2 regions of the Bacillus sp. z14 (2026) genome follow, and region 2 is predicted to be linked to the other one. Evidence: riboswitches for the same ligand, from Rfam matches in the RefSeq annotation. Region 2 holds a riboswitch; the other holds the start of a gene.
The links. A riboswitch is a leader RNA that binds a small molecule or an ion and turns the genes downstream of it on or off. The one in region 2 is predicted to bind cobalamin.
Positions count from the first base shown of each region.

Region 1 (3,227 bases), on a different contig from region 2:
ACTCCTGGTAAGCAAAAAAAAAGATAAGATCTGCGAAACTTTTAAGTGCTTCTCGTCTGACCAGTTCTACTTCGAAAGAAACTCCGACTGATTCGAGTAAAATAAAATTGGCAACAGCCTTATTGGAAAAGCAAATTTCCAAATAGCGAAGAATTCCGGCATATGCTTTATAACCAATGCGTGGTTCCCGTAAAGCTGCAAGCTTAATCTCTTCTGCAACTTCTCCAATCAAACTTTCACAAAGTGCAACAATCAAAGTCTCTTTATTGCCGAATTGTTGGTAGAACGTTGTTTTCGAGACATGTGCATACTCAACTATGTCCAGAACTGATGTATTCTTGTAACCTCTTGTAGTGAATAATTGGAGGGCTGCATATAGCATTTTATCTCTTGCTTCGGTCGGCAGGTCATTTACATATAACATTCTTATCATTCCAATCCCATGTGTGAGTACGAATACGTATTGGTATCATCATACCTACTCAAAAGGGAAATTTCAACAAAATTGTTAGAAAATTTAATTTATTTTCTTCGACAAAAAAAGAGCCTCCCAAAGTAAAATGGGCACGGCTCTTAAATGAAAATGTTTATTTAAATATTTCAGGATAGATTTTTTCAGCTATCAATTGCAAGCCTTCTGTTAAACGTGGTCCCGGTCTTGACACTGTGTCATTATCTACATCATAAACCTGCTTATTTTGAACGGCAGGTACCTCGGACCAAGCTTTTCTTCCATATACCTTTTCTTCTGGATTTTCAATATAATAGCCATATGTAGTAAGAATAACATCAGGATTGCGATCAATGACTTGTTCTTCATTCATTGTTACCCAACCCTCTTGATCAGCGGCAATATTCTCTGCCTGAATGATATCAAGCATTTCGTCTATATAGGTTCCGTTAGCCGCTGTATATAAATCCGGTGAGGAAGATACTTCAATCCAAACCTTCTTCTTATCTTTTATAGCACTTGCTTTCTCTTTAATTTCTGCTACTTCTTTTTTCATATCCGAAATAATTTCATCAGCTTTGTCTGATGTTCCGGTTGCTTTAGCAATCAATTCAATTGTTCCATATGCACCATCAAACGAATTGGCGTCAGGTACGATAATAACATCAATACCAGCTGTCTGGAATTGTTTAATGGTATCCTTAGCATTATTAAAATGACTGGCAGAAAGCAATAAAAGATCCGGATTTAATTCCAACACTTTTTCAATATTGATTTCTAACCCGCCGACCTTAGGTTTGTCAGCAGCTTCTGTAGGAAAATTACAATAATCTGATACACCAATGATTTTCTCTCCAAGACCTAGTGCATAGGCCGTTTCAGTATTGCTTGGCAGCAAGGATACGATCGTGTCCGGCTTTTCCTCAATCTTGATGCTTTCTCCGGATCCATCCCTTACCTCAACAGGAAAGGCTGTGGACGTTGATTCAGAAACCTCTTTCTTCTGGTTTGAGTCATCTTCAGTTGACGAACACCCAAACATTAACATAGATAGCGTAAGCATTAGCATAAATAAAAATAAATAGTTTTGCTTTTTTAGCATAGTTATTCCCCTTTCCAACATAATAAAAAAGCCTTAGCTCGAAAAAAGCTAAGGCGAAAATCCACATTAAAATAACAGGATTGGACGCCTACTTTTCCCTCCGAAAAATAGTACATACAAAAGAAAGAGCAGGTCTCCTGGCTGACGCATCAATTTACTCTGATTTACCTTCCCATGCTCTAAACAAAGAGCCGGTGGTTTACAAATCATTTCATCCGCGTATACAGTAGCGGGGGCTGCACCGGATTTGCACCGGTTTCCCTATTATCCTAATAAATAAGGCACTCTTACACTATTCAATATTTATATTTTTTATATAATCAGCTATCTTCATTCTTCTTCATATTCAACATCAGTATGTTCCCTGCAAAATTGTAAAACCATCGATAATTCATCTTCCTCAAGCTCAAAATCCAAAATACTTTGTGTTTCACTTTCTATAAACTCATATTTTGAAATTTGGTCCTGATTTTCATCCATTACATATATAACACGCAACAGAAGACCCTTATCGGTATATAGTTCATCTTCCTCGGGAACGGAAATCTCCAGTACATATTCGAACCTTTCTCCAGAAAGGATACCAAACGGGTCTTCCAGTTTCTCAACTGTATAACTTTGTATCTCGATCATCTTTATCAACCTTTCTAAAATGCTTATGTCTATTATACATGTTCAATCTCTTTATTAAACATTTTACCCAATTATTCAACTCCGTTTAGGAATATTTTTTAACAAGAATCAAAAACTATATTAAAATCACTTAATCCATAGGAGTTTATTATGCGTACTCTATCTGTTCTCACATTGCTCATTATCCAGCTTCTTATTCCATCTGAAACATTTGCAAAGACAGCCTACCTCAGTTTTGATGATGGTCCCTCAAACATCACACAGGAAATCCTCGATATCCTCAAAGTTCAGGATGTTAAGGCAACCTTTTTTGTAACGGGAACAGCCAGCCCGGGACATATGTATTTATATAAAGATATCGTAAAAAATGGACACGCTCTTGGACTGCATTCCTATTCTCATAATTATTCCAAAATCTATCGATCCAAGGATACTTTTTTTAAAGACATTACTCAACTGGAAGAATTTTTGGAAAGGGAAGTAGGCGTAAGCCCGAAAATCCTACGATTCCCCGGCGGCTCCAATAACTATGTCGCAAAACAATATGCCGGGACTGATTTAATGGATCAATTAAAGACTGAGGTAATAAAAAGAGGATATAAATATTATGATTGGAACTGCGATGCTAACGATGGATTAAATCCTCCAATTCCAGAAAAAAAATTACTTAAATTAATTATGCAAGGGGTAGGTGAAAAAGAAAATCTCTATATCCTCCTGCATGATTTTAACGGCAATACAACAATCGTGGATGGGCTTCCGGAAATCATTCGCCGTCTGAAACATAAGGGATACACCTTTAAAATAATGGATGAGTCCACACCAACTTTTGAATTTTAAAAATGATAAATACTCCTATCAGTTCAAATCGCAAATGCTGTCCATTATTCTGTAACGCTTCTTTTCTAACCTGAAATAAGGTTTACATTATAAAACAAACGCCCTTTCAGGTAGGGGCGTTTTGTTTTTTATTATTCGACTACAAGGTAATTGCCATGTTCCATATTGATTACGTATTCTGGCTTTGGGGGCTTACCTCCG
Region 1 covers NZ_JBZFQK010000003.1:20,379-23,605, forward strand. The annotation lists gene AC4G3O_RS11130 (TetR/AcrR family transcriptional regulator) at 1-433, opposite strand, end outside; gene AC4G3O_RS11135 (ABC transporter substrate-binding protein) at 588-1,553, opposite strand; cobalamin riboswitch at 1,664-1,857, opposite strand; gene AC4G3O_RS11140 (DUF6509 family protein) at 1,884-2,186, opposite strand; gene AC4G3O_RS11145 (polysaccharide deacetylase family protein) at 2,337-3,026, shown strand; gene AC4G3O_RS11150 (antibiotic biosynthesis monooxygenase family protein) at 3,158-3,227, opposite strand, start outside.
Region 1: linked by a shared signal. The riboswitch ahead of AC4G3O_RS11135 (ABC transporter substrate-binding protein) and the one ahead of AC4G3O_RS16190 (FecCD family ABC transporter permease) in region 2 are both predicted to bind cobalamin.

Region 2 (3,227 bases):
AAATCATGGAGGATGGCGACAATCGTCAGCCCATTTTGAAGCTGGAGCCTCTTTAATAAATTTAACAATTCGATTGTATGCTTTACATCCAGATGATTTGTAGGTTCATCGAGAAACAGGAGCTTTGGCTGCTGGGCCAAAGCCTTTGCTAAAAGGACACGTTGCTTTTCCCCTCCGCTTAATGACGAAAAGTATGTATACTTAAATTTCAGCGTGTTTGTCTGAGCAAGACACTCATCAACAATTGCGTAATCCTCACTACGGTAATGATTAAAAAATCCCTTCTCCTGATAAGGATACCTGCCTAATAGTACGATTTCTTCCACCGTAAAATCTATACCCACCATATGTTCCTGACTTAACACGGCAGCAATTTTAGCCAATTCTCCGGTTTTATAGGATGAGGTCCTTTTCCCATTAATGATTGAAGTCCCTTCTTTATATTCCATTTTTCCCAATATACTTTTAATCAATGTCGTCTTACCGCTTCCATTTGGACCAAGAAGAGCAAAAAATTCTCCGCTCTCAACCTTAATAGAAAAGTCCTGAAGCACTTGCTTATTTTTATGATAGCCTGCACTGAGGCTCTCTACGGTTAACATGTCAAATTCCTTCTTTTTATGCGTTCTTTAATCAGTAAGATTGTAAATACAGGTGCACCGATTAAGGCAGTAATGACACCGATTGGTAATTCCTGCGGGTTGATAATCGTACGTGCAATCAAGTCAGCCAATACGAGATATCCACCTCCAATAATCATGGATAATGGCAGTAAGTGGCGATGATCAGCACCAGCAAGAAGGCGAACAAGATGTGGAATAACCAGTCCAACAAAGCCAATAGCTCCTGATACGGCAACTGCTGCACCCGTTAATAGTCCAGCCCCGATAATAATGATTATTTTCTTTCGTTTCACATCGATACCATTATATTGAGCGGATTGATCTCCAAGAGCCATCCCATTTAGTTCACGATAATGATATAAAATTATGGAAGCTCCTATAATAAAAAAGGGAATCAATATACTGACGTGTCCCCAATTTTTCATAGCCACACTGCCCATCAGCCAGTTTAATACCTCCCTCATTTGATCTCCTGAGGATAGCGCAATGATAAGTGAGACCACAGCGCCAATGAATGAATTCATAATTATACCGGCTAAAATAATGGTCTCATTTGCATAGGTAACACTAGCTGCCTTTGTAATACCAAATACAATAAACAAGGTTATAAAACTAAACACGATTGCAACAAGCGGCAATGTGAACTGACCAAAAAGAGCAAATTCGATATTAAAGAATAGAACAATCACTGCCCCAACCGATGCACCGGAAGAAATTCCAATAGTATATGGATCAGCGAGTGGATTTTGCAAAAGCCCCTGAAAGGCAGCACCGGCAAGTGCCAGTGAGGCACCCACAAATAAAGCGATTAATACCCGGGGTAATCGTATATTCCAAATAATCATTTCTATATTTTTTGGACCGGTATAGAAGGATTCCTGGCCGGTCACGTTCTTCAAGAGAATCCCAAGAATATCTTTAAATGACATGTCCACGCTGCCTATAAACAGGCCGAGCAACGCAGCGAGCAGCAAAAACAGGATACTCCCAAAATAAATACCGGTTGTTCTATTTTTATTATTCATAACTTATACTTCAATTCCTCTTTACTCCTGGCGGCGAACCTCGGATTATTCATGCACTTTAAAACAAGATTATAAGCTACAACACATAAAAAATCCTTAGCTCAGGATGGTATTGAGCTAAGGATTCACTTTTTCACGCCTGTGAATACAATAAGCCTACTTTTCCCTCCGAAAAATAAGTACTAAAACTCTAAAAGCAGGTTTCCTGGCTTTTACTAAATCAGACTTGTGATTTAGTAAGTACAGTAGCGGGGGCTGCAACGGATTTGAACCGTTTTCCCTTTTACCCTCGTGTACCGAGGCACTTTTAAAGTGATTTATTAGATTTTATTCTTATTCTAATAGATTGATTGACTAATGGCAAATCCACTATTATTTCAACAGTTCTTTGGCAATTAATCTGAAGGAGTTTTCTTTAGCCTCGTATGAATGGGTGATTGTCACAAGCATAATTTCATCTGTAAAGAAGCGTTCACTCAGCTCTCTAATTTTTTCTCCAATCATTTTAGGAGAACCGATAATCATCTTGCTTCTGTTGTAATCAATCCGAGCTTTCTCAAACTGCGATAATGACATTTCATGAATTTCTTTTGGGTGAGGTGTTCCCTCTCTTATAATTCCCTGTGAAAGAAACAGCATCGATAAATCCAATGAACCAGCCAGATATTCTGCCTCTTCGTCCGATTCCGCACAAACTGTAAATACAGTAACCATACCTGATGGATTCTGTACTAACTCTGTAGGTCGAAATGCTTCATGGTAATGCTTCATATTTTCTTCAGCATATTCACTGTTAATAAACAAAGCAAAATTATAGGGTATACCCTTATGAGCTGCAAGAGCTGCGCTAGATGAACTAGATCCAAGCATCCACAATTCCGGCGGAGATGTAATGGTAGGTGTCGCCGATAACCCATATAGAGGATGCAATTCCGGTATTTGATCATAGAGATACCAGGATAACTCATCTACCTGGTCAGGAAAACGATGCAGTTCCTGTACTCTCCCCTCCTGCAACGCTCGCGTTGCTCTTGGCATCCCTCCAGGAGCCCTGCCGATTCCCAAATCTATTCTTCCTGGAGCTAAACCAGATAATACTCTGAAGTTTTCAGCTACTTTATAAGCACTGTAGTGAGGCAGCATAACACCGCCTGTTCCAACTCTTATTTTATCTGTTTGAGCAGCAATCCATGTTGCCAATATCTCAGGCGAAGATCCTGCCAAGCCTTGACTATCATGATGCTCGCTGACCCAAAATCTTGAGTATCCCCACTCCTCAGCCAATTTTGCCAGTTTGACCGTATTAGCAAGTGCCTGCTCTGAAGGCTCTCCAACAGAGCGCGGTGACTGGTCTAGAATACTTAATTTCACCATTCTGCTCCATCCCCTTAGTATTGAATGCTAGACTCGCCTATTCTTTTTCATTCTCTTAAACGCATGATACAGCTTACTATTCCAATAAAAGAAATACGCTGAACGGCCACCCAGGCTTAACATTTTTTTAGTATATTGCTTAACCGACAACTGGTCTTTCACCTTGGAATCGGCTAGATAAATACCCAATAATCCCTGGTTAATC
Region 2 covers NZ_JBZFQK010000005.1:218,315-221,541, forward strand. The annotation lists gene AC4G3O_RS16185 (ABC transporter ATP-binding protein) at 1-602, opposite strand, end outside; gene AC4G3O_RS16190 (FecCD family ABC transporter permease) at 596-1,648, opposite strand; cobalamin riboswitch at 1,827-1,972, opposite strand; gene AC4G3O_RS16195 (LLM class flavin-dependent oxidoreductase) at 2,021-3,022, opposite strand; gene AC4G3O_RS16200 (tetraprenyl-beta-curcumene synthase family protein) at 3,050-3,227, opposite strand, start outside.